DNA from 2 places in the Cellulosimicrobium sp. XJ-DQ-B-000 genome. Region 1 is predicted to be linked to the other one. Evidence: riboswitches for the same ligand, from Rfam matches in the RefSeq annotation. Region 1 holds a riboswitch; the other holds the start of a gene.
What was found. A riboswitch is a leader RNA that binds a small molecule or an ion and turns the genes downstream of it on or off. The one in region 1 is predicted to bind S-adenosylmethionine.
Positions count from the first base shown of each region.

Region 1 (14,461 bases):
CGCGCGCTCTCGCCCGCGCTCGACGCGAGGACCCACAGGTCCCAGTCGGCGCCCTCGACGGGCGGGCTCACGTACGACGTCCCGCGCTCGTCGCGGTAGGTCCCCGCGCGCAGCCCGAGCACGAGCTCGAGCTCGTCGCGGAAGCTCGCCGGGGTGCGCGACGCCCCGACGATCCGCTTCTGCGCGAGGATCCGCTCGCGCAGCACGGAGTCGTTGACGTCCGCCGGCGGCGCGCCGGGCACGTACAGCCCGTCGACGACCCGCGGCCCGGTGGCCGGCCGGGCCCGCCGCGGAGCCCCGGCCCCCTTCTCCCCCGGCGGCGGCGTGAACGCCCGGCCGAGCCCGAGGTCGACGCGGCCGGGGTGGAGCGCGGCGATCGTCCCGAACTGCTCGGCGGCGACGAGCGGGCTCGTCGTGCTGAGCAGCACGGCACCGCTGCCGACGCGGATGCGCTCGGTCCGGGCCGCGACGGCGGCGGCGAGCACGGCGGGCGACGCCGAGCCGACGCCGGGCGACAGGTGGTGCTCGGCGTACCAGACGCGGTGGTAGCCGAGCCGGTCGAGGTCGCGCGCGAGCCCGACGGCGCGGCGCACCGCGTCCTGGCCCGTCGCCCCCTCGGGGACGATCGCGAGGTCGAGCACGGACAGCGGGACGCGGCCGGACGCCGGTCGCGGCCCGCCGGGGGTGGCGGTCGGGTGCGGGTGCTGGTGGGACATGGCTTCCTCTGGTGGGGTGCGGTGGCTCGGGGCGAGGCGGTCGCCGGGCTACTTGGACGGGAACCCGAGCGCGGCGAGCGTGGTGCGCAGGTGGGCGCGCCCGCGCAGGGCGCCAGGGACACGCAGGCGGTCGACGACGCGGTCGCGCCAGCCGCCGTCGAGCCCCTCCTCGCGGTAGAAGGGCGCGATGCGCTCCTCGTACGCCGCGACGTGCTGGTCCTGCCCGACGGCGCGGTAGCGCTCGGCGTGCAGGACGGCCGCCTGCGGCAGCCGCGGCTTGACCCGTTCCCCGCCCGCGGGGTCGGGGTGCCCGACGACGAGCCCCACGACCGCGACGACGCCCTCGGGCAGGCCGAGCTCGGCCGCGACCTGGGCGGGGTGGTTGCGCAGCGCGCCGATGTACACGGTGCCGAGACCGAGCGACTCCGCCGCCACGACGGCGTTCTGCGCGGCGAGCGCGGCGTCGAGGAACGCGACGACCGTCGTCTCGAGGTAGTCGGTCGCCTCGAGCCGGACGCCCTCGCGCTCGCCGAGAGCGCGGGCCCGCGCGACGTCGGCGAGCCAGACGAGCAGCAGCGGCGCGGTGCGCACGTGCTCCTGGTCGCCCGCGAGCGCGGCGAGCCGCGCCTTGCGCGCGGGGTCGGTGACGGCGACGACGCTCCAGAGCTGGAGGTTCGACGACGTCGGGGCGGACTGCGCGGCGGCGACGAGCGTCGGCACGACGTGGTGGGCCAGCGGGTCGGTGCGGTAGCGGCGCACCGTCCGGTGGCCCAGCTGCGTCGCGAGGACGGTGCCGGGACGGTCCGCGGCGGGTGCCAGGCCCGCGGCCGCGCCGGGCGCGACGTCCTCGACCCCGGCGGGGTCGACGCCGTACCGCGCGGCGAGCGCGGCGCGGGCACCGTCGGTGTCGTGGGGCGGCGCGGGGAGCGTCCCGGGGTCCGCGGCCGGGGCCGGAGCGTCCCCGGCGGTGGGTGCGGGAGCGATCGTCATGAGGCGGTCCTCTCGGGGAGTGCGGCGAGGCGGGCGAGCGCGAACCGCTCGGCGGCGGTGCCGCCGTCGGGCAGGGCGCCGGGGGCGGTCGCGAGGTCGGCGAGCACGCGCCCGACGGCCGGGGCGAACTTGAAGCCGTGGCCGGAGAACCCGGCGCCCACGACGACCGCGCCGCGCCGGTCGAGCACGAAGTCGTGGTCCGGCGTCGTGGTGTACGTGCAGCTCACGGGGACGTACGCGTCGGGGTCGAGGCCGGGCAGCCAGGTGCGCACGTAGTCGCGCAGCGCGGCGAGCTGGCCCGGCTCCGGCCGGTAGGAGCGCCGGTCGGGGTCGACGACGGGGCCGACGCCGTGGAAGCCGACCTTGACGCCCTCGCCCGGGGTCGCGAGCCCGTAGACGCCGCTCGGCCACGCGGTGCCGGGACCGACGTCGTGCGTGAACGCGGGCCACCCCGCGGGCGACGTGCCGGGGGCGAGCGCGAAGTGGGCGGGCTGCTCCTGCGTGACGACGAGCGGGAGCTCCTGCCCGAGCAGGCCGCCCGCCGGGGAACCCAGCAGACCCGCGCTCCACGCCCCGCCGGTCACGACGACGACCCGCGCGACGACGTCGGCGCCGTCGGTGACGACGCGCACGCCCTCGGGGACGCGCTCGACGTGCCGGACGGCGACCTCGTGCCGCACGTCGGCGCCCCGCGCGGCCGCGGCCCCCTGGAGGGCCGCGACGGCCCGGTCGGCGTGGAGCCGGCCGGCCGTCGCGACCTCGTGCAGCACCCGGCCCTCGAACCGCAGCCCCGGCCAGCGCTCGGCCGCGGCCGCGGGGTCGAGCCACTCGTGCTCGATCCCCCGGACCGCGAACGCGGCGCCGATCGCGTCGACGCGGCGCGCGGCCGCGCCGTCACGACGCCCGTGGCTCACGCCGCCGGTCACGTCGAGGAGCTCGGTCCCGGTCTCGTCCTCGACCTCGCGCCACTGGCGTAGCGCCTCCTGCGCGAGGTCGAGGTACTCGGGCTCGGCGTACGTCGTGCGGTAGATGCGCGACGTCCCGTGCGAGGCGCCGTGCGCGTGCCCGGGCGCGAAGCGCTCGAGCAGCACGACGTCGCGCCCACGCCGGGCGAGCTGCCACGCCGCGGCCGAGCCCATGACGCCGCCCCCGACCACGAGGTGGTCGACGTGCTGGGTGCTGGTGGTCATGCGCGGGTCACTCCGTCTTCGGCAGGCCGGGCGGGTTGGTCTGCGACTCCTCGACGGCCTCGGACTCCAGGCCCCACCGCTGGAGCACCTCGAGGTAGGTGCCGTCCTCGATGGCGTGGTTGATCGCGGCCGTGATGGCCGGGGCTGCCTCGTTGCCCTTCTTCGTGGCGACGGCGATCTGCGCCGTGTCGGGCCAGCCGCCGTTGAGCGTGCCCACGACCTTGAAGTCCTGCGGGGAGATCGCCGCCTGGTACGCGAGCGACGCGTTGGGGCCGACGTACGTCTCGATGCGCCCGGACTGGAGCGCGAGCAGGACGTCGGAGAACTGCTCGTAGTACTCGGGGCCCTGGATGGGCTCGAGGCCGTCCTCCTGGTTGAGGCGGTCCCACTCGAGCACGATCTTCTCCTGGTTCGTCCCGGAGCCGACGGCGACGACCTTGCCCGCGATGTCCTCGCGCTTCGCGATCGACGTGATGTCGGAGTCGGCGCCCACGAGCCAGCCGAGCTCGTCGTTGCGGTACGTGGAGAAGTCGATCGTCTCCTTGCGCTCCTCGGTCACCGTGACGTTGGAGATCACGGCGTCGACGTCGCCCGAGCCGAGCGCGAGCGGCCAGTCGGCCCAGGCCTTGACCTCCAGGCGCAGGTCCTTGCCGAGCGCGTCGGCGACGAGCTGCGCGATGTCGGTCTCGTTGCCGATGGGCGTCTCGTCGTCGTCGGCGAGGAAGCCGAGCGGTGGCGCCGCGCCCGCGGAGATCGCGACGACGAGCTCGTCCTTGTCCTTCCAGGCGTCCGGGAGGAGCGCGACGGCCTCGGCCGACTCGGTGGTGCGGATGCGGTCCTGGTCCGGGCTCGTGCTCACGTCGAGGGCGTCCGAGACGGACGTCGTGCTCTCGTCGGTCGCCGCGCCCTCGTCCGCCGCGGCCGGGGCCTCGGTGCTCACCCCGGAGCAGGCCGCGAGCGCCAGCAGGGGCACGACGGCGAGGGCGGCGAGCGCGCGGGGGGCGCGGGCGCGGGTGGTCGTTGCGGTCACGTGAGTCCTACCTCTCGGGTGGTGCGTCGGGGTGACGCAGGGAGTGCGGGTGTGCGGGACGGCCGGGCGGCCGGTCGCGGGTCACGACGGCGGGCGTCGGTGGACGTCGGGTGGGTTTCAGAGGACTTTCTGGAGGAAGGCCCGGGTGCGGTCGTGGCGCGGGTGGTCGAGCACCTCGGCGGGCGTGCCCTGCTCCACGACGACGCCGTCGTCCATGAACACGACGGTGTCGGCGACCTCGCGGGCGAAGCCGATCTCGTGCGTCACGACGACGAGCGTCGTGCCGGTGCTCGCGACGTCCTTGATGACCTCGAGCACCTCCCCGACGAGCTCGGGGTCGAGCGCCGAGGTGGGCTCGTCGAACAGGAGCACCTTGGGCCGCAGCGCGAGCGCACGGGCGATGGCGACGCGCTGCTGCTGCCCGCCGGAGAGCTGGCGGGGTCGCGCGTCGGCCTTGTCCGCGAGCCCGACGCGTTCCAGCAGCGCGCGGGCCTCGGGCTCGACGTCCTCGCGGCGCCGACGCTGCGCGGATACCGGCGCCTCGACGACGTTCTCGAGCGCGGTGAGGTGCGGGAAGAGGTTGAAGCTCTGGAAGACGAACCCGATCTGGGTGCGCTGGCCGAGGATCTCGCGCTCCTTGAGCTCGCGCAGGGTGTTGCCCTTGCGGCGGTACCCGATGAGCTCGCCGTCGAGCGAGATGAACCCCTTGTCGACCTTCTCCAGGTGGTTGATCGCGCGCAGCAGCGTCGACTTCCCGGAGCCGGACGGGCCGAGCACGACCGTCACGGACCCGGGCGGCACGGTGAGCGACACGTCGCGCAGCACCTCGAGGGTGCCGAAGCTCTTGTGGACGCCGTGGATCTCGACGAGCCCGGCGGTCGCGACGTCGGCGCTCATGCCGCACCTCCCGACGTGCGCGCGGTGCGGGTCAGCACGCCCACCCGGGCGCGGGCCGCGTACGCGGGCGGGACGGCGTCGGGCACGGGGCGGCCGGAGAGCCGCGACGCCCAGACGAGCACGGTCCACCGCGCCTTCTGCAGCGGGGTCGGGGGCAGCGTGCGCACCGCGCCCTTCGCGTAGTGCCGTTCGACGTAGTACTGCACGACGGTGATGAGCGTCGTGAGCACGAGGTACCAGATCGACGCGACGATGAGCAGCGGCACGACGCGGCCGTTGCGGCCGTAGATGACGCTGACGATGTAGAACAGCTCGCCGTACGCCAGCACGTAGACGATCGACGTGCCCTTGAGCAGCCCGATCACCTCGTTGACGGCCGTCGGGATGATGGAGCGCATCGCCTGCGGCAGGATGATGCGGCTCACCTGGCGGCGCTTGGGGATGCCGAGCGACGCGGCGGCCTCCTGCTGCCCCTGGTCGACCGAGAGGATCCCGGCCCGCACGATCTCGGCCGAGTACGCGGCCTGCGAGAGCCCGAGCCCGAGGATCGCGGCCCAGAACTTGTCGATCACGGACAGCGTGTCGAAGTAGAGGAACTCCGGCCCGAAGGGGATGCCGACGCTCAGGTACGGGTACAGGTAGGCGAGGTTGTACCAGAGCAACAGCTGCAGCAGCAGCGGCACGGACCGGAACACCCACGTGTACGTCCACGAGACCGACTGCAGGAGCGGCGAGCGCGACAGGCGCATGAGCGCGAGCACGGTGCCGAGCGCGAACCCGACGACCGACGCGACGAGCGTGAGCCGGATCGTCGCCCACGCGCCCTCGAGGATCGAGGGCCAGGTGAGGTACTGCGCGACGACGCCCCACTCCCAGCGGTCGTTCGTCACGAGCGAGCTGACGACCATGGCGAGGAGCACGGCCACGCCGGCCGTCGCGACCCAGCGGCCCGGGTGCCGGGCGGGGACGATGCGCAGGCTCTCGAGCGGCAGCGCGTCCTCGACACCGCCGCGCGGGTCGGCGGGGTGCCGGCCCGACGGCGGCGCGAGCTGCCGGGACTCGTCCTGCGGGAGCGACACGGTGCTCATGGCGCGACCTCCAACCACTTCTCGAAGGCGAGCGGGCCGATCTCCTCGGGATCGGTCCCGGTGTCGAACAGGGGCGTGTAGCCGGTCGCGAGGTACAGACCGGCGGCCTCGGGCTGGCGCGGGCCCGTCGTGAGGTAGACGCGCCGGTAGCCGCGCTCGACGGCCCGGCGCTCGAGCTCGGCGAGCACGAGGCGCGCCAGCCCGCGGCGCCGGTGCGCCGAGTGCGTCCAGATCCGCTTGAGCTCGGCGGTGCGCACGGCGGGCGTCCCGTCGGCGCGGCGCGCGGCCGGCCGGGTGAGGCGCGCCGGGTCGCCGAGCTCCGGCTCGGCCCGACGGCGGAACGCGCCGCCCGCGACGGGCTCGCCGTCCTCCAGCACCAGCACGAGCTCGCCGTGCGGCGCGGCGAAGTCCTGCGCGGGGTAGTGCTCCATCTCGGCGCGGAGCTCCTCGGCGCTGAGCACGCGCTGGTACCGCGTCCAGTACTCGTGGGAGAGCTCGTCGAGCAGCGGCCGCACGAGCGGGTCGTGCATCGCGACGGACCGGACCTCGCGCGTCCCCTGCCCGGCGGGGCGCGCGGCGACGGCGGTCACCGGGGTGCCCTCTCGCCCGCGGTGACGGCGAACGGCACGTGGTTGCCCTCGACCGGCGCCGGGCACGTGCCGAAGTCGCTGAACGCGTACGGCAGGTTGACGGCCCGGTTGAGGTCGAGGCGCACGCTGCCCGCGGTGCCGGGCACCGCGTCGGCGTCCACGCGCAGAACCCGCCAGGGGGCGACGCCGTCCGCCTCGTCGCTGAAGAGCAGCGTCACCGCACCGCCCGGCGCGCCGGTGAGGGCGAGCGTCGCGCCGCGCCGGGCGCCGTCGCGCTCGACGACGAGGTCGACCTCGCCGACCGTGCGCACGTGGTGCACGAGGCCGGGCCGGGCGGCGCCGACGACGACGGGCCGCGGCGCGTCGTACCAGCGCACCGGCGCGTCGACGACCCAGGCGGGGTCGTAGGCGAACGTCGGGACGCCGTCGAACGCCGTCCGGGCCGGGGCGAGCGGGTCGCGCACGCGGACGGCGTAGCGGCCCGTGCGGCGCACGACCTCCACCGCGACCTCGCGCGTCTCGCCGCCGTCGGACGGGTCGCCCGCGTCCCGGCCGTCCGGGATGAACGTGCCCGCGAGCGTCGACCCGCCCTCCGCGACGACGACGGTCCCGACGGCGCTGCCCGTCGTCCGGACGGCGCCGCCCTCGTCCGCGCGGTGGTGCGCGCCGTCGGCGTCGGCCCACCAGAGCCCCGGGACACCCGGGAGGGCGGCGGGCTCGGCCGGGAGCGCGTGGTACGCGACGAGGCTCAGCCAGCCGTGCGGCGGGCGCAGCCCGTCCTCGCGGTCGGCGTGCCAGGCGGCCCACGCGGCGGCGTCGGGCGACGCGTACGCGACGGGGTCGGCGGGTGCGGTGGCCACGGCGCCCGTGGCGGTCGGCGTGCTCGTGCTCATGGGTCCTCCGAGGTCGGTGCGGGTGGTCGGTACGGTGGTCGCCGCGGTGCCGGCGGCGGTCAGCCGACGAGCTCGGCGGGGTGCGCCGTCGTGGGCTCGCCGTCGCCGCGCGTCGCGCCGGGGCGGGCGAGGCCGAGGTGCTCGCGCAGGGTCGTGCCCGCGTACTCCGTGCGGAACGAGCCGCGCTCCTGGAGCAGCGGGACGACCTGGTCGAAGACGTCGTCGAGCCCGCCCGGCGTGAGGTGGGGCACGAGGATGAAGCCGTCGGAGGCGTCCTCCTGCACGTGGCGGTCGATGTCGTCCGCGACCTGCTGCGGCGTGCCGACGAACCCGCCGCGCGACGTCACCTGGATGACGAGCTCGCGGATCGACCAGCCGTTCGCCTCGGCCTGCTCGCGCCACGCCGCGGCGACCGCCGCCGGGTCCTTCGCGTGCCGCACCCGGCCGCGCGTGATCGACAGGTTCTCGGTGTCGGGGTCGACGTCGGGCAGCGGGCCCTCGGGGTCGTACGCCTCGAGGTCGCGGCCCCAGACCTGCTCGAGGAACGCGATCGCCGTCGGGCCCGAGACCTGCTGGAGCCGGATCTCCCGGGCGCGCTCCTCCGCCTCGGCGGGCGTGTCGCCCAGCACGACGACGGTCGCGGGCAGGATCTTCAGGGAGTCGCGCTCGCGCCCGTGCGCCGCGAGCCGCCCCTTGACGTCCTCGTAGAACGCGCGCCCCGCGTCGAACGTCGAGTGCGCGGAGAACACGACGTCGGCGGTCGCGGCGGCGAAGTCGCGCCCGTCGGCCGAGTCGCCCGCCTGGAACAGGACGGGGTGGCCCTGCGGGCCGCGCGGCGTCTCGAACAGCCCGACGACGTCCGCGTACGTCCCGTGGTGCGCGACCGGCCGCACCGCGCCGGGCCGCAGGAACTTGCCCGCGATCCGGTCGGCCAGCACGGCGTCGTCGTCCCACGAGTCCCACAGGGCGCGCGCGACCTCGACGACCTCGGCCGCCCGCGCGTACCGCTCGGGGTAGGGCAGGTACCCGCCGCGGCGGAAGTTGGCGCCCGTGAAGGCGTCGGGGCTCGTCACGAGGTTCCACGCCGCGCGGCCCTCGGAGAGCAGGTCGAGCGTCGCGAACTGCTTCGCGAGCTCCCACGGCTCGTTGAACGTCGTGTTGATCGTGCCCGCGAGGCCGAGCCGCTCCGTGACGGCGGCGAGCGCGGCGAGGACGGGCAGCGTGTCGGGGCGGCCGACGACGTCGAGGTCGTGGATGCGGCCCTTGTGCTCGCGCAGGCGCAGGCCCTCGGCGAGGAAGAAGAAGTCGAGCCTCGCCTCCTCGGCGCGGCGCGCGAGGTGCTCGAACGACGCGAAGTCGATCTGGCTGCGCGAGCGGGGGTCGCTCCACACGGTGGTGTTGTTGACGCCCGGGAAGTGGGCGCCGAGGTGGATCTGCTTGCGGGGTCGGGTGCTCATGTCGCGTCCGTCCGGGCTCAGGCGATCGCCGCGTAGCGGTTCGCGGGGTGCGGGAGGCCGAGCGTGTCGCGCAGCGTCGTGCCCGGGTACGCGGTGCGGAACAGGCCCACGCCCTGGAGCAGCGGCACGACCCCGTCGACGATCGCGTCGAGGTCCGTGCTCAGCGACGACGGCCGCAGCAGGAAGCCGTCGGCGGCACCGGCGTGCGCCCACTCCTCGACCGTCGCCGCGAGGTCGCGCGCCGTGCCGACGTGCGTCAGCGAGTCGGTGTCCCACGAGACGCCCTCGAGGTCCTCGAGCAGGTCGAGGCGGGCCTGCGCGCTCGCGCGCGTGTCCCCGACGACGACGTACGCGTCCACGAGGACCCGCAGCCCGTCGGGGTCGCGCCCGGCGTCCGCGGCGGCGTCGCGCACCTGCGCCCGCAGCGCGACCGCCTCGTCCCGCGTCGCCGCGCGGACCCGCACGACGTCGGCCCGCCGGGCCGCGAGGTCGAGCGACGCCGGCGTGCTCGCCCGCACGACGACGGGCGGCTGGCCCTGCGGCGGGCGCGGCGTGATCGACGGCCCCTTGACCGCGAACCGGATGCCCTCGTGGTCGACGTAGTGCAGCTTCTCGCGGTCCACGAACCGGCCCGTCGCGACGTCGCGGATCTCGGCGTCGTCCTCCCACGAGTCCCAGAGCCGCGTGACGACCTCGACCGCCTCGTCGGCCTCGGCCACGGCGTCGGGCTCGTCCTGGGCGCCCTTGCGCCCGAAGGCCGCGGCCTCGGCCGGGGTCGTGGACCACCCGACCTGCCATCCCGCGCGGCCGGAGCTCACGTGGTCGATCGTCGCGACCGCCTTGGAGACGTGGAACGGCTCGGTGTGCGTGGTGGTGACGGTCGGGACGAGGCCGATGCCCGCGCTGCGCGGCGCGAGCCGGGACGCGACGAGCGCGGCGTCGAGCCGGCCGCGCACGGACCCGTTGCGGCCCGGCTGGAGGGTGAACGCGTCGTCGAGCGTGACGAGGTCGAGCAGGCCGCGCTGGGCGGTGGCCACGAGCTCGACGAGGCGCTTGGCGTCGAACAGGCGCTGGGCCTGGGAGCCCACGGTCCGCCAGGCGGCGGGGTGCGCACCGGCGTCGGTGAGGTCGACGCCCAGGTGGACGGTACGGGCGGGGCGGGGGTCGGGCATCGCGAGGATCCGTTCTGGGACAGGCGCCGGCGGCGCGCTCAGGGCGCGGCGGGGTGCCGGGGGTGGGCAGGGTCGTCCCGCCGCGGGACGGCAGGGCGGGGCCGGGGAGGCCGGAGGGAGGCCCGTCAGGGCGTGCGCGCGGGAGCGCGCGGCGTCAGGAGCGGGGCGTCGTCAGCGACAACAGGTGACGCGCACGGGGGCGCCGACCGGACAGGGGACGACGGCCGCAGCGCGGACCGGACAGGGGCACGTCGGCGCGTGCGGGGTGCTCACCGCGGTGCTCGACTCTCGCCGGTCCATCGTCCGTCTCCTTCGTGCCCGTCTCCGGGCGCCGCGTGTTGCCCCGCACCGCGCAGGTCGCGCGACACGGGACCTGGTCCTCACCCGGGGCACCCCGCCGCGCGGGAGGGTTGCCGTCCGACGAGCCGGGGCTTCGCGTCGGAGCTCATGACCATGTCCTGTGCCGGGGTCCGTGGACCTCGGTTGCCGGGAACCTACGAGCGGTCGGAGAGGGTGTCAACGCACCGCCGGGACCTTCCCACATACTGGACTCGATCGGTCAACTTTGAGCAGCCGAGGCCCTCGTTTGCACCCAGTGCATCGATGCACCTAGTGTCAAGAGGTGCCTCTCCTCCCCGGACCCGAGCGCCCGACCGCGCCCGCGACGGACGCCGTGACCCCGGACGCGCCGAGCGCGGACGTCCCCGGCCCGGACGCCGCGGCCCCCGACCGTCGCGCGGCCCTGCGCGCACGCCACCGCCGCGCGATCGTCGCCGCCGCCGCGTCGCTCATGGAGGAGAAGGGCGGCGCGCGCTTCACCGTCGACGAGCTCGCGGCCCGGGCCGACGTCGCGCGCCGCACGATCTTCAACCACTTCGCGTCGCTCGACGACGTCGTCGTCGAGGTCTGCGAGGACGTGCTGGGCACCGTCGTCGAGACGCTCGGGGCGAGCGCGGCCGAGCCGGGCACCGACCGCCCCACACCCCTCGACGACGTCACCGCGGCGCTGCGCGGCACGGACCTCGTCGGCCCCATGGCCTACCTCACGCGCGCCCTCGGCGGTACCGCGACCGAGCCCACGCCGCGCGTCACGACGATGGTCGTGCGCACCTTCACCCACCTCGCCGAGCGCCTCGTCGCGGCGACCACGCGCCGGCACCCGGACGTCGACCCGCTCGAGATCGAGATGCTCGTGGGCGCGCTCATGGCCGGGGTCCTCGTCATCCAGCGGCGCTGGTGGGCCGAGACCGGCGCCGCCGACGACGACGCGTCGCGCGCGGTGTGGTCCGGCCTGCTCGACCGCCTCGTCGAACGGATCCGCGCCGGCTGGGCGGACCCCGTCTGACACGACCCGCACCCTCCCCGCCCTGTCCCGCCTCGCGACCACCTCTCCCGCAGCACCGCACCCGCCACCCCGGGCACACCCGCCGGACCCGGACCGGACTCCCACCGAAGGATCCTCATGGCTGAACTCCTCTACCGCCTCGGCCGCGCGTGCGCGCGCCGCGCGCGGACCGTCCTCGCCGCGTGGCTCGCGGTGCTCGTGCTCGCCGGGGCGGCGTTCGTCGCGTTCGGCGGCACGCTCGCCAGCAGCTTCTCGATCCCCGGCACCCCCACCGCGGACGTCACCGAGCGACTCCAGACCGCGCTGCCCGAGGCGTCGGGCGGGAGCGGCACGATCGTCCTCGCGACGGAGGACGGCGCGCCGTTCACGCCCGAGCAGGAGGCGGCGATCGCGGACCGCTTCGCCGCGGCGGAGGAGGTCGACGGCGTCGCGTCGGTCGTCGACCCGTTCGCGACGCAGGAGGAGCTCGCCGACCAGCGGAAGCAGATCGACGACGGCCGCACCCAGATCGCCGCGGGACGCGAGCAGATCGAGGACGGCCGCGCGCAGCTCGCCGCCGCGCAGGAGCAGGTCGACGCCGCGCGCGCCCAGCTCGACGCGGGCCAGGACGAGCTCGACGCCGCACGTGCCCAGGCGGAGGCCGCGGGCGGGCTGGAGCAGGCGGCGCCGCAGCTCGACGCGCAGCAGGCCGAGATCGACGCGGGCCGCGCCACGCTCGAGTCGCAGGCCACGACGCTCGACCAGCAGGTCAACGCGCTGGAGGACCAGAGCGCGACGCTCGAGGAGCAGTCCGCGCAGCTCGAGCTCTCCGCTCCCCTGCTCGACATGGCGTCCGACATCCGCCTCGTGTCCACGGACGGGAGCGCGGCGGTCGCGAACGTGACGTTCACCGAGCCGAACATGAGCATCGACCAGCAGACGAAGGACGACCTCGTGGCTGTCTTCGCCGACGACCCGGTCGACGGCGTCCAGACCGACTTCTCGTCCGACATCGCCCAGGGCGTGCCGCAGGTGTTCGGCGTGGGCGAGGCCGTCGGCCTCGTCGTCGCGGCGATCGTGCTCGTCGTCATGCTCGGGACGCTCGTGGGCGCAGGCCTGCCGATCCTCACGGCACTCATCGGGGTCGGGATCGGCGCGCTCGCCGCGATGTCGCTGTCCGGGGTGGTGGAGATGTCGTCGGTGACGCCGGTGCTCGGCCTCATGCTGGGGCTCGCCGTCGGGATCGACTACTCGCTGTTCATCGTCAACCGGCACCGGCGCCAGCTCAAGCAGGGCGACGAGCTGCACGAGTCGATCGCGCTCGCGAACGGCACGTCGGGCAACGCGGTCGTGTTCGCCGGGGCGACGGTGCTCATCGCGCTGCTCGCGCTCAACGTCACCGGCATCCCGTTCCTCGGCCTCATGGGCACGGTCGGTGCGCTGTGCGTCGCGATCGCCGTGCTCATCGCCGTCACGCTCACGCCGGCCCTCCTCGGCATGATCGGCCCGCGGATCCTCAGCCGCCGCGAGCGCGCCGCGCTCGCCGGGCCCGCCGCGTCGTCGGGCGCCTCGACGGGCGCGTCGGCCGGGACCGCGTCGTCGGAGCCGGGCGCCGCGGGCGGCCTGCCCGCCGCGGAGCCCGTGCGCCCCATGTCGACCGTCCGCGCGGTGGGGACGGCCCTGCTCTCCGTCGTCGCGCTCGGCGTGATCGCCCTGCCCGCGCTCGACCTGCGGACCAACCTGCCCGACGGCTCGTCCGAGGCGCACGACTCCACGCAGTACCGCGCGTACTCGACCGTCGCCGAGGAGTTCGGCGAGGGCACGAACGGGCCGCTGCTCGTCGTCGCCGACCTGCCGGGCGAGCCCACCGAGGCCGAGGCGCTCGAGTACCAGGTCGGCGTGGCCGAGGAGCTGTTCGCGCAGGACGACGTCGTGGCGGTCGCCCCGATCGGGACGTCCGAGGACCGCACGGTCGCGGCGTTCCAGGTGATCCCGGCCGAGGGCCCGACGAGCGAGTCCACCGAGGAGCTCGTGCACGCGCTGCGCGCCCTCGAGCCGCTCGACGGCGAGGTCACGCTCGGCGTCGCGGGCTCGGCCAGCGGCAACATCGACATCTCGGAGAAGCTCGCGCAGGCCCTGCCGATCTACCTCGCGGTCGTCGTCGGGCTGTCGCTCGTCATCCTCGTGCTCGTGTTCCGGTCGATCTTCGTGCCGGTCGTCGCGACGCTCGGGTTCATCCTGTCGTACTTCGCCGCGCTCGGCGGGGTCGTCGCGATCTACCAGTGGGGCTGGCTCGCGGGGGTGTTCGGCGTCGAGACGCCGGGCCCGATCCTCAACTTCCTGCCCACGATCCTCGTCGGCATCCTGTTCGGCCTCGCGATGGACTACCAGCTCTTCCTCGGCTCGGGGATGCGCGAGGCGTACGCGCACGGCGCCCCCGCGCGCGTCGCGATCGTGCAGGGCGTCCGCGCGGGCCGGGCCGTGGTGACGGCCGCGGCGATCATCATGATCTCCGTCTTCGGCGGGTTCGTCTTCTCGCACAGCGCGATGATCCGGCCCATCGGGTTCGCGCTCGCGTTCGGCGTGCTGGTCGACGCGTTCGTCGTGCGGATGCTGCTCGTCCCGGCGCTCATGCACCTCGTGGGCGACAAGGCGTGGTGGCTCCCCCGCTGGCTCGACCGCATCCTGCCCGACGTCGACGTGGAGGGCGCCGCGCTCGAGCGCCGGCACCCGCACCACCTCGACGGGTCGACCGACCCGGCGGCTCAGGGCGTCGCGCCCGACGACGGCACCGAGCTGGGCACGACCGGCCCGGACGCGACCGAGCCGGAGACCGCGCGCGGCTGAGGCCGCGGAGCCCCGCACCGGACCCGGTGCCACCGGTCGACGAGCGAGCCCGCTCGTCGGCCGGTGGTGCCGGGTCCGTCGTCGTCAGGGGCGGGGCACGTGCACCGTCGCGACGATCGCGCGGTGGTCGCTGCCCACGACGTGCAGGGAGCCGACGTCGGTCACGACGTTCTCACGGTCGGTCACCACGTGGTCGAGGTTGAGCACCGGCGGCACGACGCCGGGGCGCGGCGACCACGACAGGTCGAGCCCGCCGCCCGAGGCGCG
Region 1 is NZ_JAVHYN010000002.1:305,138-319,598, forward strand. Features, by position in the region: gene RDI86_RS05275 (LLM class flavin-dependent oxidoreductase) at 1-716, opposite strand, end outside; gene RDI86_RS05280 (nitroreductase family protein) at 765-1,706, opposite strand; gene RDI86_RS05285 (FAD-dependent oxidoreductase) at 1,703-2,896, opposite strand; gene RDI86_RS05290 (ABC transporter substrate-binding protein) at 2,904-3,926, opposite strand; gene RDI86_RS05295 (amino acid ABC transporter ATP-binding protein) at 4,044-4,823, opposite strand; gene RDI86_RS05300 (amino acid ABC transporter permease) at 4,820-5,911, opposite strand; gene RDI86_RS05305 (GNAT family N-acetyltransferase) at 5,908-6,501, opposite strand; gene RDI86_RS05310 (DUF1684 domain-containing protein) at 6,498-7,394, opposite strand; gene RDI86_RS05315 (NtaA/DmoA family FMN-dependent monooxygenase) at 7,454-8,851, opposite strand; gene RDI86_RS05320 (LLM class flavin-dependent oxidoreductase) at 8,869-10,023, opposite strand; SAM riboswitch class IV at 10,369-10,476, opposite strand; gene RDI86_RS05325 (TetR/AcrR family transcriptional regulator) at 10,646-11,368, shown strand; gene RDI86_RS05330 (MMPL family transporter) at 11,486-14,194, shown strand; gene RDI86_RS05335 (endonuclease/exonuclease/phosphatase family protein) at 14,279-14,461, opposite strand, start outside.

Region 2 (14,461 bases), on a different contig from region 1:
GGTCCAGTCGGGCGTCAGCCCCGCGACGCGCGCGGCGGAGTCGAGCAGGACGACGCGCCAGCCCGGCCCGTTGTCGAGCACGCGGTGGTCGAGCACGGCCTCGTCGGGGACGCCGAGCGCGGCGACGATCGCCGCGAGGTCGTCGGCCGGGACCGGCTCGTCGGCGAGCAGCGCGGGCGCGGCGAACGCGAGCCGCTCCGTGCCCTCCTCGCGCCGGATCGTCACGAGCCCGACGCCGCACTCCTGCACGACGACGTCCCCCGGGCGCGGGCTGCCGCCCGCCTCGAGCCACGCGTGGCACGACCCGAGCGTCGGGTGGCCCGCGAACGGCAGCTCGCCCGCCGGGGTGAAGATCCGCAGGCGGTAGTCGGCGCCGCCTGCGGCGCCGTCGGGCGTGGGCGGCAGGAGGAACGTCGTCTCGGAGAGGTTGGTCCAGCGCGCGAAGGCGGCCATCTGCTCGTCCGTGAGGCCGACGGCGTCGAGCACGACCGCGACGGGGTTCCCGAGGGTCGGCGTGCGGGTGAAGACGTCGACCTGGGCGAACGGGCGGGACGCGGTCCGGTCGGCGATGTCTCCGTGGCGTGCGGTCATGCCGTGAGCGTACGTCCCCGCTGATGGGAGCACTTTTGTCGACGGTGCGACGGAAGTTGTAGACACATCGATAGAACGGGGCTAGCCTGTCCAGCGTTGTCATCGACGGGGCCAGGCAGGGGTTACGCTCCGTGGACTCGTAGTCCGACCGAGTAAGGAGCAACGATGCTCGAACGCACCAGCCTGCCGGTGTCCCGCCGGATCAGGTACCGACGCGGCGCGGCCGCCCTCACCCTCGGCGCGCTGGTCGTCGCGGGCTGGGCCGTCCCTGCCGCGGCCGATCTCCCCGAGCAGGAGCCCGGCGTCACGCTGCGGACCTTCCAGCTCGCGCAGAACCCCGGCGGGGTCTGCACCCTGAAGTCCGGGCAGACGCCCAACGTCGACAAGCTCATGCCGACCATCGACTGGTCCACGGCCGAGCAGTTCGGCGCCGAGGACAACTTCATCTCGCAGGTGAGCGCAAACCTGCACGTCCCGGCGGACGGCCAGTACCAGTTCCGCGTGACCAACGACGACGGCGCGCTCGTCTACATCGACGGCCAGCTCGTCCTCGAGAACGACGGCCCCAACGACTCGACCTCCGTCGAGGGCAGCGCGACGCTCACCGCAGGCGTGCACGACCTGCGGGTCGACTACTACGAGGGCAGCGACAAGCAGCGCCTCACGCTCGCGTGGAAGACGCCGGGCAGCTCCTCCTTCCAGGTGATCCCGACCTCGGCGCTCAGCACCGAGGCCGGCGTCGTGCGCGTGACCGCGCCCGGCTACAAGTACTGCGAGGGCGCGACCGACACGGCCGGCGACGGCCTGCGGCTCGACTCCGTCAACCCCAACTACGAGCTCGTCGACCTGCGCCCCGCGGGCTTCGAGCCCAAGGTCTCCGGCCTGGCGTTCACGCCGGACGAGCAGCTCGCCGTCGTGACGACGGGCGAGGTCAGCTCCGGCGGCTGGCGCCCCGACCCGGTGTCCGGCGAGGTGTACTTCCTCGACGGCGTCACCACGGCCGACGGCCCCGAGGACGTCACCGCGACGCTCGTCGCGGACGAGCTGCTCAACCCCATGGGCATCGAGGTCGTCGAGGACTCGATCTTCGTCTCGGAGCGGTACCAGCTCACGCAGCTCACCGACCCCGACGGCGACGGCTTCTACGACACCCACACGAAGATCGCGGAGTGGCCCGACGGCGGCAACTTCCACGAGTTCGCGTTCGGCCTGATCCACGACGAGGACTACTTCTACGTCAACCTCTCCGTGGCCATCAACAACGGCGGCGCGACGACGAACCCGCAGCCCGCGGCCAACCGCGGCACGTCGATCAAGATCGACCGCGAGACGGGCGAGGTGAGCTACGTCGCGGGCGGCCTCCGCACGCCGAACGGCATCGGCTTCGGCCCCGAGGGCGAGATCTTCGCGACGGACAACCAGGGTGCCTGGCTGCCGTCGAACAAGCTCATCCACATCCAGCAGGACAAGTTCTACAACCACTACACGAACCCGGCCGGGCCGTTCGACTCGAACCCCGTCGCCCCGCCGGCCGTGTGGCTGCCGCAGAACGAGATCGCCAACTCCCCGGGCAACCCGATCCTCGTCGAGGACGGCGAGTTCGCGGGCCAGATGCTGCTCGGCGACGTCACGTACGGCGGCATCCAGCGCGCGTTCCTCGAGAAGGTCGACGGCGAGTTCCAGGGTGCGGTCTTCCGCCACACCGCGGGCCTCGAGGTCGGCGTGAACCGCGTCATCTACGGCCCCGACGGCGCGCTCTACGCCGGCGGCACCGGTGAGGGCGGCAACTGGGGCGAGTCCGGCAAGCTCCGGTTCGGCCTCCAGAAGCTCGTCCCCGTCAACGAGGACTCCTTCGACATGAAGGAGATGCGCGTGGTCGAGGGCGGCTTCGAGATCGAGTACACCGACCCGGTCTCCGACGAGGTCGTCGAGAACCTCGCCGACGCGTACCAGATCAAGCAGTGGCGCTACGTGCCGACGCAGCAGTACGGCGGCCCGAAGGTCGACGAGCAGCCGCTCTTCGTCACGGACGCCCAGGTGTCCGAGGACCGCACGACCGTCACGCTGAAGATCGACGGTCTCAAGCCCGGCCACGTCGTCTACGTCCGGTCCCCGCGCCCGTTCGCCTCGGCCGACGGCGCGGAGCTCCTCAGCACCGAGGCCTGGTACACGCTCAACTCGCTGCCCGGCTACGTCGCCCCGGCCGACCGCGGCTGGTACGAGGCGGAGCTGGCCCAGCCCCTCGGCGGCTCGAGCATCGGCTCGGACCACAGCAACTACTCCGGCTCCGGCTTCGCCGCGGGCATGACGAGCGTCGGCTCCGGCCGCACGTTCTCCGTGACCGTCCCCGAGGCGGGCACCTACCCGGTGAACGTGCGCTACGCCAACGGCATCCACCCGTACACCGAGCTGCGGTCCAAGAACGTCTCGCTCCACGTGAACGGCCAGGACCTCGGCCAGTGGAACTTCCCGACCACGGGGAGCTGGAAGGACTGGGGCGTGCAGACGCGCGACCTCGAGCTCCAGGCGGGCACGAACACCATCACGCTCGCGTACGAGACGGGCGACCAGGGCAACATCAACATCGACGTGCTCTCGATCGGCGAGAACCCGGACATCTGCACCCCGGGCGAGGTCGAGGACGGCTACACCGCCCTCTTCGACGGCACCCTCGCGAGCCTCCAGGCGGGCTGGCGCATGGCCGGTCCGGGTGGCTTCGGCCGCCAGGAGGACTGCTCGATCCAGGGCGCGGGCGGCATGGGCCTGCTCTGGTTCAACCAGGAGCTCGGGGACAGCTACAGCCTGAAGCTCGACTGGAAGCTCCTCAAGGACGACAACGGCGGCGTGTTCGTCGGGTTCCCGAACCCGGGCGACGACCCGTGGGTGGCCGTCAACAAGGGCTACGAGATCCAGATCGACGCGACGGACGCCGCCGACCGCACCACGGGTGCCATCTACACGTTCCAGGGTGCCGACGCCGCGGCCGTCGAGGCCTCGCTCAAGCCGGTCGGCCAGTGGAACGCGTACGACATCCGCGTCGAGGGCGACCGCATCCGGGTCTACCTCAACGACGTGCTCGTCAACGACTTCACGAGCAGCGACCCGGCCCGCCTGGTCAACAGCTTCGTGGGGATCCAGAACCACGGCAACGGCGAGATGGTCAACTACCGGAACATCCGGTTCAAGGAGCTGACCGACGAGCCCGTCGAGGAGCTCGCGATCTCGACGACGGTCCAGACCCGCTGCCTCGCGGGCAAGGTCTACGTCGCGGTCCGTGCCACGAACGACGACACGGTGCCGGCGGACGTCACGCTCACGACGCCGTTCGGGACGAAGACGGTGACCGGCGTCCAGCCGGGTGCCTCCGCGTACCAGTCGTTCGCGACGCGTGCCACGTCGGTCGAGGCCGGCGTCGCGCAGGTCTCCGCGACCGGTGACGGCCGGACGTTCGAGGCGGACGCCGCCTACGAGGCCGTCAGCTGCGGCTGAGCCGATGACCCGGGGCGGGCGGCGTGAGCCGTCCGCCCCGGGTCGCACCGGGCGGGGGCGGCGGCACGAGCCGCCCCCGCCCGACCCGTCTCGTCCGGCGCCCGGCAGGGCGTCCCCGCAGGGCGGAGCGCGGTCCGACGGCGCTCCCACCCTCGCGTAGGGTGCTCACGTCCGCGCGCTGCCGCACGGACGCACCGCACGAACGTCGTGGGCGAGCCGGCCGAGGCCGACCCCACGACTCCCCGACGAGTTCCCGACGAGGGGAGCCCCCATGACGCTCGGACGCCTCCTGCACCGGACCGGACGGTTCGCCGCCCGCCGCCGGGGCGTGGTCCTCGTCGTCTGGGCCGTCCTCCTCGCCGCGGGCGCCGTGCTCGGCGGGGCGGTCTTCGACAAGACCTCCGACGTCGACCCCGCCCCGCCGGGCAGCGCGTCCGCCCTCGCGGCGGAACGCCTCGAGGAGCTCGCCCCCGAGGGGGAGACCGTCGTCGCGGTGCTGTCCGGCCGCGACCACTTCTCCGCCGACCTCATCGCCCAGGCGAGCGAGGTCATGCACGGCATCCGCGCGATGCCCGGCGTCGTGGAGCTCTCGGACGCCTACACCGGCGGCGGGCTCATCGCCGACGACGCGCAGGGCTCGCTCGTCGTCGTCGAGCTCGACCCCGCGCTGTCCGACGACGAGGCGCTCGCCCTCGCGCACCGCGTCGCCGACGCGCTGCACACCGTCGACACCCCCGAGGTGCTCGTGGGCGGTGCGCTGCTCGCGGAGGAGGCGTTCGTCGAGCAGGCGATCACCGACGCCGCGGTGGGCGAGGGGATCGCGATCGCGGTGCTCCTCGTCGTGCTCGTCGTCGTCCTCGGCGGCCTGCGGGCCGGCCTGGTCCCGCTGCTCTCCGCGCTCGCCGCGATCGCGGTCGCGCTGCTCGTGCTCAGCGGGCTGCTCGGCGTGGTGCCCGTCAACGAGTTCGCCGTGAACGTCGTGACGCTGCTCGGTCTCGGCCTCACGGTCGACTACTCGCTGCTCGTGCTCGCGCGCTTCCGCGAGGAGCGCGCCGCGTCCCCGGGCCTCCCGCTCGACGAGCTCGTCGGGCGCACGCTCGCGACCGCCGGCCGCGCCGTGCTCGCCTCCGGCCTCGCGGTCGCCATCTCGCTCGCCGGGCTTCTCCTGCTCGGTGACTCCCTGCTCTCCGGCATGGCGGTGGGCGGGGCGATCGTCGTGCTCGTCGCGACCGTCGCCGGGCTCACGCTCGTCCCCGCGCTCGTCGCGACGTGGCACCGCGCGATCCCCGCGCCGGGCGCGCGCACGTGGTCCCACCCGTGGACGGGCCGCGGCGGTGCCGGCACGCTGGGCCGGCTCGCGCGCACCGCGCAGCGCCACGCCGTGCTCGTCACGCTCGGCGCGACGGCGCTCCTGCTCGCCCTCGCGGCGCCCCTCGGCTCGCTGACGCTCGGCAGCTCGGAGGTCCGCTCGCTGCCCGCCGACGCCGAGGCGCGCCTCGCCGCTGACGCCACCACCTCCCGCTTCGCCGACCTCGGCGTCGCGCCCGTCACCGTGCTCGTGGAGGGCCCGGTCGACGACCCGGCGGTGCCCGAGCTGCTCGACCGGGCCGCCGCCCTGCCCGGCGTCGAGGACGCCATGCAGGACACCGGCTACCCGCCCGAGGTCACCGTCGTCGACCTCACGCCCGACGTCGGCCCGGGCGGTGACGCGACGGCCCAGGAGGCGCAGGACCTCGTGCACGCCGTGCGCGCCCTCGACACCGACCTCGAGGTGCTGGTCGCCGGACCGGCCGCCGAGGTCGTCGACACCCAGGAGCACCTCGCGCAGCGGCTCCCGCTCGCCGCCGGGGTCGTGGTGCTCGCGACCTTCGTGCTGCTCTTCCTGCTCACGGGCTCGCTCGTCGTGCCGCTCAAGGCCCTCGTGCTCAACCTGCTCACGCTCGCGGCGACGCTCGGCGTCCTCGTCTCCGTGTTCCAGCACGGCGTCGGCGCCTCGCTCCTCGGGTTCGAGCCGTGGGGTGCGCTCGACGTCACCACGCCCCTGCTCGTCGGCATGCTCGTGTTCGGCCTCTCCACCGACTACGAGGTGTTCCTCCTGTCTCGCACCGCGGAGGAGTGGCGCGCCCGCGCGCCCGGCGAGGACCCGCGCGTTGCGAACGACCGGGCCGTGCTCCGCGGCATCACCGCGTCCGGCCCGGTCGTCACGACGGCGGCCGTCGCCATCGGCATCGTGTTCCTCGGCTTCGCGGCGGGCGAGCTCGTCGCGATGAAGGAGGTCGGCGTCGGCATGGCCGTCGCCGTGCTCCTCGACGTCACCGTCGTGCGCGGGCTGCTGCTGCCCGCGACGATGACGCTCCTGGGCCGGTGGAACTGGTGGCCCTCCTGGCGCGGGGGAGAACCCGGGTCCGCCGACGTAGAGCCCGGGTCCGCCGAGGGAGACCCCGGGTCCGCCGAGGTAGAGCCTGGGTCCGCCGAGGTAGAGCCGCGGTCGGTCACACGTCGCGCATGACCTCGGTGACGAAGCGCGCGGAGCGCTCGCGGAGGCCGTCGACGCGGAGCTCGACGAACAGCTCGCGCATCGACTCGTCGTCGCCCATCTCGGTGCGGGTGGGGGCCCGGCGGACGTTCTGCGAGCAGAGGAACTGCGTGCAGATGAGGGTGCCGACGGTGTTGCCGCGACGCCCGGCGGCCCCGGCGCGGCGCGCCACGTAAAGGCTGACGTCGTCCGTCACGACGACGTCCTCGCACCACGCGCACACGGCGCGCTTGCGCCGTCCGCCCGTCTTGGCGTCGGTCGAGCGCAGCAGGACGCCGCGCGGCTCGTCGTCGACCTCCACGACGGCGTACGCGAGGAGCGGGGCCTTGCGGTCGCGCCACCCGAGGTAGTCGAGGCGGTCCCAGTCGAGCATGTCGAGGTCGGGGAGGGTCGCCTGCGCGGCCTCGCGCTTGGACGCGTTGACGAACGACGCGCGGATCTGCTTCTCGGTCAGGGGGTTCATGGGTTCGCTGCTTCCGTGTCAGGACGGTCCGCGGCCCGGCGGGCGTGCACGACGACGCGTGCTCGCCCGGGCGCACGACGGCGCCTCCGGGGGCGGGGGGACGGCGTGCCCGCAGCCGTCGCGTCGTGACCGGCGCGGCCGGGCGACGACGGGGTCGTCGGACGGCGGTGCGCCCCGGAGCGCGGCGGCCGTCGGGGACGACGGCCCGCGGCGCGGTGGTCTCAGCGGGTGACGGTGCGGGGGGAGAGGGCGCCCGAGCAGGCCGCCAGGGCCACCTCGCAGCCTGCGGTGCCGTGCATCCGCGTCTCCTCGTCCCGTGCGGTGCGCCGTCGGCGCGATCCTGATCCGTGGTCGTGCCCGTCCGGCACGACGGACGGCTGCCCACGGCAACCGTCACCCTCGATGGTGCGCCTCGGCACCCACCGTCGTCAACGTGATTGCCGCCCGGGTCGCCGCGCACCCCCGGCGCGACGGCCGACGTCGTCCCTCAGGACGTCGCCCAGACGCCCAGCTCGTTGCCGCTCGGGTCGAGGAAGTGGAACCGGCGGCCGCCGGGGAACTCGTAGGGGCCCTCGACCACCTCGCCGCCCGCGTCCCGCACGGCGGCGAGCGTCGCGTCGAGGTCCTCGGAGAACAGCAGGACGAACGGACCGCCGCGGGTCACGTCGCCCGACTCGGCCAGACGTAGACCGCCGGCCTCGTCCGCGCCGGACTCTGCCGCCGTGCGGATCCCGGAGTACCCGGGGCCGTAGGGGACGAACTCCCAGCCGAAGGCCGCGCCGTAGAAAGCCTGCGCGGCGGCGAGGTCGGTCACGGGGAGCTCGACGTAGTCGATCGAGTGGTGGATGCCGTGCGCGTGGGTGCTCATGCGCCCATCGTGACGTGGGCCACCCACGGTCGCCGCGCGGGCCGCCCGCGGGCCGCTCGCAGGCACCAACGCGGCGGGCGCTTCCCCGGTGACCTTCGACCCCGACCGGGTGACGAAGTGCCGGGCCCGGCGAGCGGGTCGCCCGGCCAGACTCGGGGGTTCCGCCGTCCACCGTCCGGGAGGAACTCCGTGCCCGTCGCCCTGCCGTCCCCGTCCGAGACCGCCGCACCCGCCGGGGAGCGGCTGGTGTCCGTGGAGGTGGTGGTGCCGTCCGGGGTGTTCTGGGCGGGGGAGGCGCGGAGCGTGACGGTCCCGGCGGCGTCGGGCACGCTGGGCATCCTGCCGCGGCACCAGCCGGTCGCGGCGTCGCTCACGGCGGGCCGGGTGCGTCTGCGCACCCCGGACCGCCCGACGGCCGAGCTGCGGATCGGGGGCGGGTTCCTCGTCGTCGACCAGGACGAGGTGACGATCCTCGCGGACGACGCGACGTGGGTGCCGGCCCGCTAGCCCGCTACGCGGGGTCGGTCGTCGTCCCGAGCTGCACGACGACGACCCGGTGCCCGTCCGGGTCGTGGACGTGCGCGAACCGGTCGCCGGTGTCGGCGTCGGCGTCGGGCCCGACGAACGGCTCGACCCCGGCCGCGGCGAGGCGCGCGAGGGCCGCGTCGAGGTCGTCGACGTAGAGCACGAGGTTGGGCAGGCCGTGCCGCACGAGCGGTGCGCCGCCCTCGGGGAGCGGCACGAGCCACAGGCCGGGCTCGTCGACGCGTCCGGGGCCGACGTGGAGCAGGGGGAACCCCTCCGTCTCCCCCTGGAACAACGTGCGGAAGCCGAACCCGTCGGCCCAGAACGCGGCGCTCGCGTCGAGGTCGCGGCAGAGCAGGACCGTGCGCCCGATCGTCGTCGTCATGCGACGAGCCTAGGGCGCACCGCCGACGCCGCGCCCGCGGGGGCCGGCCTCCCGGGGCGCACCCGCGCCGTCGGGCATACCGTGGACGGCATGGCGACCGACGGCGGCATCCGCAGGACGATCAGCGACCTCGTGGCGCAGGAGCGCGAGCTCCGCGAGCAGCTCGCGCAGGGGGAGATCACCGGGGGCGAGGAGCACGAGCGGCTCCGGGCGATCGAGGTCGAGCTCGACCAGTGCTGGGACCTGCTGCGCCAGCGTGGCGCCGCCCGGGAGTTCGGCGGCGACCCCGATGCGGCGACGGTGCGAGACCCCGGTACGGTGGAGAACTACCTGGACTGATCGCCGACGGCGACGTCCGGCTCCCGTTCCGACCTCAGAAGGAGAAACCCATGACCACGTCCAGCGAGCAGGCGGCGCAAAGCCCCCTCCCCACCGGGACCGAAGGGCGCGACATCCCCGGTCACGCGGGCGCGGTCGCACGGTTCGTCGTGGCGTTCGCGCTGTTCGTCGGCGGGCTCGTGCTCATGGGGTCGGGCATGTCCGGCGTCGACGGCGGTGTGTGGCTCTTCGTGGGCGGCCTCGCGGCGGCGACGCTCGCGTTCGCCCTCCCGATGGCGGGCACGGGCACGACCGAGCGCTGACGCCCTCGACACGGAGGCCGGGTCCCGACGGGACCCGGCCTCCGGCGTGTCCGGGGGTCAGCCGAGCGTGGCCCGGACGGCCTTCGCCGCGGTGACGAGGTGCTCGAGCGACGGCACGGTCTCCTCGTAGCGGCGGGTCTTCAGGCCGCAGTCCGGGTTGACCCAGACGACGCGCGGGTCGATCGACTTCACCGCGAGCTCCAGCAGCTCGGTGACCTCCTCCGTCGAGGGCACGCGCGGGCTGTGGATGTCGTAGACGCCCGGCCCGATGCCGCGCGAGTACCCGGCGTCGCGCAGCTCCGGCACGATCTCCATCCGCGAGCGCGCCGCCTCGACCGACGTCACGTCGGCGTCGAGGCCGTCGATCGCGCCGATGACCTCGCCGAACTCCGAGTAGCACAGGTGCGTGTGGATCTGCGTCGCCGCCTCCACGCCCGACGTCGCGAGCCGGAACGACCCGACGGACCAGTCGAGGTACGCCGGCTGGTCCGCGCGGCGCAGCGGCAGGAGCTCGCGCAGCGCGGGCTCGTCGACCTGGACGATCCCGATGCCGGCGGCCTCGAGGTCCGCGATCTCGTCGCGCAGCGCGAGGCCCACCTGGTTCGCGGTGTCGCCGAGAGGCTGGTCGTCGCGCACGAACGACCACGCGAGGATCGTCACGGGCCCGGTGAGCATGCCCTTGACGGGCTTCTCGGTGAGCGACGCCGTGTACGCGGACCACTCGACGGTGATCGGCGCGGGCCGCGTGACGTCGCCCCACAGGATCGGCGGGCGCACGCAGCGGGACCCGTACGACTGGACCCAGCCGTTCGCCGTGACGGCGAACCCGTCGAGGTGCTCCGCGAAGTACTGCACCATGTCGTTGCGCTCCGGCTCGCCGTGCACGAGCACGTCGAGGCCCAGCTCCTCCTGGAGCGCGACGACGCGCGCGATCTCCTCGCGCATCGCGGTCGTGTAGTCCGCGTCCGCGAGCTCGCCCTTCGTCCACAGCGCGCGGGCGCGGCGGATCTCGGGCGTCTGCGGGAACGACCCGATCGTCGTCGTGGGCAGCAGCGGCAGGTGCAGACGCTCCTGCTGCGCCGCCGCGCGCTCGGCGTAGTCGCCGCGCGCGAAGTCCGCGTCGGTCAGCGCGGCCGCGCGCTCGCGCACCGCGGGCACGACGACGCCGCTCGCCGCCGCGCGCGACGCCACCGCCGCGCGGGACGCCTCGATCTCCGCCGCGACGGCGTCGCGACCCTCGGTCAGCGCGCGGGCGAGCGTCGCGACCTCGCCGACCTTCTGGTCCGCGAACGCGAGCCAGTCGCGCAGGCGCGGGTCGAGCGTGGTGCCCGACGCCGTGCCGGGCTCGGCGAACGTCTCGTCCTCGACGTCGTGCGGCACGTGCAGCAGCGACGTCGACGTGCCGACGGCGACCGCGCCCGCACCGAGGCTGCGCGCGGCGGTCAGCGTGTCGAGCTTTGCCGAGAGGTCGGCGCGCCACACGTTGTGCCCGTCGATCGCGCCGACGACGAGCGTCTTCGTCAGGAGGTCGTCGTAGGGCGAGTCCGGAAGGTCCGCACGGACGGCGTCGATCGCGATCGCTTCGACGTCCGTGCCCGCGAGGGCCGCCAGGAAGTCGAAGGTCGCGCCGTCGCCGTCCGGCGACGTCTCCAGCCCGCCGAACGGCGTGGCGACGAGGATCGCGGGCCGCGCGTCCTGCGCCGAACCAGGGGTTGCCGCCGGGTTTGCGGACGAGGCCGCCGAAGACCCCGGGCTCGGCACCGGGCGGAGGTCGGTCGCGAGGGCGCGGTACGCGGACCCCACGGCGGCGGCGAGCTCGGTGAACGGCACGTCGACCGAGTCGGTGACGAGGATCGGCTCGTCGAGCTGGACCCACGGCGCCCCCGCCGCGGCGAGCGCGCGCAGCAGGTCGGCGTAGGCGGCGACGACGTCGTCGAGGCGGTCGAGCGGCGAGTACCCGGCGGGCGCGTCGTCCGCGGCCTTGGACAGCGCGAGGAACGTCACCGGCCCGACGACGACGGGCCGCGTCACGACGCCGGCTTCCTTCGCCTCGACGAACTCGCGCACGACGCGGTCGTCGACGAAGCGGATCGGGGTGTCCGGGCCGATCTCGGGGACCAGGTAGTGGTAGTTCGTGTCGAACCACTTGGTCATCTCGAGCGGGGCGTCGTCCCCCTGGCCGCGCGCCACGGTGAAGTAGCCCGCGAGGTCGAGGCGACCGGCGTCGTCGGTCAGCGACGCGAACCGCGACGGGACCGCCCCGAGGGAGGCGGCGACGTCGAGCACCTGGTCGTAGAAGGAGAACGAGCCGGGGACGGACGCGTCGTCGTCGCCGAGGCCGAGGTCGACGAGCCGGCGGACGGTCGCGAGGCGCAGCTCGCGGGCCGTGGCCTCGAGCTCCTCGGCCGAGGTCTTGCCGGCCCAGAACGCCTCGACGGCCTTCTTCAGCTCGCGGCGGCGGCCGATGCGCGGGTAGCCGAGCACGGTGCCGGCGGGGAAACCGACCGGGTTCTGGGTAGGGGAGGGTACGGAAGTGGCCATGATCGAAACCTCTTGCTGGTCCGGAGGACCGGTCAGACGGGCGCGCCGTGCGTGGCGGCGCTCGTCGTGGGCAGGGAGGTGCCGGTGACCCACGGCCCGCTGGCCAGGTCCGGGACGAGCGGGGCGGCGGCAGCGCTGGTGCTGCCTCCCGTCCCGGCCGACCCGCCGCCGAGGTGGACACCCTCGAGCAGGTCAAGAGCGGCGCGGTGCTTGTTGAACGTGTACACGTGCAGACCGGGCGTGCCCGCGTCGAGGACGCGCTGCGCGAGGTCGACCGAGTACGCGATCCCGTAGGCGTGCTGCGCCTCCGGGTCGGGCAGGGCGTCCAGCGCGTCCAGCAGGTGCTGGGGGGCGCGCACGCCCGTGAGCTCCTCGACGCGACGGAGCCGCGCGGGCTCCGTCGTGGGCAGCAGCCCGGCGAGGATGGGGATCGTCACGCCGGCCGCACGGGCCTCGGCGACGAAGTCGGTGTACGACGACGCGTCGTAGAAGAGCTGCGTGATCGCGAAGCTCGCGCCGGCCTGCTGCTTCTGCCAGAGGCGTCGCACCTCCTGGGTGCGCGTCGTGCCGGCGGCGGGGTTGCCGTCGCAGAACGTCGCGACGGCGATCGTCAGCGGCCGGGCCGCGCCGCGCAGCGCGACGGCCGGGTCGGACGCGCAGCGCGACGCCTCGACCTCGCGCAGCAGGGCGACGAGCTCGGTCGACGACCGGACGCCGTCCGGCGCGGGCTGCCAGTCCGGCTGGTCGCGCGGCGGGTCGCCCCGCAGGGCGAGGAAGCTCCGCACGCCCTCGTCGAGGAAGTCGGTGATGACCGACTCGACGTCCTCGCGCGACGCCCCGACGCACGTGAGGTGCGCGATCGGCAGCACGGGCGTGCCCTGGAGCAGGCGTCCGACGACCTGGCGCGCGGTCGCGCGGTCGGTGCCCGCGGCGCCGTACGTCACGGACACGAAGTCGGGGTGCGTCGCGACGAGACGGCGTGCCGTCTCCCAGAACTTCGGGGCCGCGTCCGGTCGGCGCGGGGGCATGAGCTCGAACGACACCGTCGGCCGAGGACGGCCCGGACGGTGCGCGAAGGATGCCTCTGAGGTCATGCGTCACTCCATCGACCCTGGCGTTAGCACCTTTGTCCTCGGGAGGCTTCCGTCGGCGGGTTGCTGCGGTGTCGTCGAGCCAGGACTCTCGACCGCTCTGGATGGTTGGCACGATCCTACGACCCATCCGACATGCGGTCGAGAGCGCCCGCCAGGTGAGATGCGGAGGGATCGGCCGGAGGCGTACCGGCGCCTCGCGCTACGGATCTCGGGCTCTCTACGCTACGAATTTCAGGTTTCCTACGCTACAGATTTCAGGTGCTCGAGCGAGGTCCCAGACACCGACCATGGCGACGGGTCGTCGTCGGCCTTGCAGGTCTCAGGCCCTCCGGCGCTCGGGCACGTGCAGGCGGCGGAGGAACCGGTCGGTGCGCAGCGGCGGCCCGCGCCGGTCGAGGAGCGACACGACGACGACGGTCGCCGTCGCGAGCGGGATGGTCCAGGCGGCGGGCTGGGCGAGCAGGGCGCGCACGACGCCGGGGACGCCGTCGGCCGTGCCGCCGGACGGGCTCCCGTACCCCGCGGCGACGAGCGCGGACGACGCGAGCAGCGCCGTCGCGCACAGGACGGCGCCCACGACCATGCCCGCCACCGCGCCGCGCGCGGTGAGGCCGCGCCACCACACGCCGAGCAGGATCACGGGGGAGAGGGCCGACGCGGCGAAGACGAACACCGTCCCGACGCTCGTCACGAGGCCCTGCGGGATGGTGACGAGCGCGAACGCGAGCGGGATGAGCGTGCACGCGACCGCCGACCAGCGGAAGGACCGCACGGTGCCGCCGAACAGGTCCTGGCTCACGACGCCCGCCAGCGCCACCACGAGCCCCGACGACGTCCCGAGGAACGCGGCGAACGCCCCGGCGACGACGAGCGCGGCGAGGAGCTCGCCGCCGAGCCCGGGCACGAGGCGGGTCGGCAGCGTGAGGACGACCGTGTCCGCGACCCCGGGCGCCGCGAGGTCGGGCGCGACGACCCGCGCCACGAGCCCGAGCGTGCTCGACACCATGTAGAACACGCTGATCATGACGAGCACGACGACGGTCGTGCGGCGGGCCGAGCCGCCGTCGGGTGAGGTGTAGAAGCGCACGAGGACGTGCGGCAGGCCGGTCGTGCCGAGCAGGAGGGCGAGCAGGAGCGAGACGGTCGCGTACGCGTCGAGGCCACCCGGCCCGGCCTCGGGGGGGAACACGGCGCCGGGGTCGAACGTGACGACGGCGCCACCGGGCTCGAACGCCCCGCCGAGCGCCATGAGCACGAAGACGAGCGGCACCGCGAGGGCGGTGAGCTTGACCCAGAACTGGAACGCCTGGACGAACGTGATGGAGCGC
Region 2 is NZ_JAVHYN010000004.1:64,649-79,109, reverse strand. Features, by position in the region: gene RDI86_RS08170 (PhzF family phenazine biosynthesis protein) at 1-591, opposite strand, end outside; gene RDI86_RS08165 (family 16 glycoside hydrolase) at 757-4,080, shown strand; gene RDI86_RS08160 (efflux RND transporter permease subunit) at 4,352-6,589, shown strand; gene RDI86_RS08155 (FBP domain-containing protein) at 6,573-7,079, opposite strand; gene RDI86_RS08150 (VOC family protein) at 7,567-7,947, opposite strand; gene atpC (ATP synthase F1 subunit epsilon) at 8,137-8,454, shown strand; gene RDI86_RS08140 (VOC family protein) at 8,459-8,857, opposite strand; gene RDI86_RS08135 (DUF2630 family protein) at 8,948-9,196, shown strand; gene RDI86_RS08130 (hypothetical protein) at 9,247-9,498, shown strand; gene metE (5-methyltetrahydropteroyltriglutamate--homocysteine S-methyltransferase) at 9,556-12,039, opposite strand; gene RDI86_RS08120 (methylenetetrahydrofolate reductase) at 12,072-13,133, opposite strand; SAM riboswitch class I at 13,139-13,241, opposite strand; gene RDI86_RS08115 (cation acetate symporter) at 13,453-14,461, opposite strand, start outside.
Region 2: it holds a riboswitch for S-adenosylmethionine, as region 1 does, so the genes downstream of both, RDI86_RS08120 (methylenetetrahydrofolate reductase) here and RDI86_RS05320 (LLM class flavin-dependent oxidoreductase) in region 1, are expected to answer to the same signal.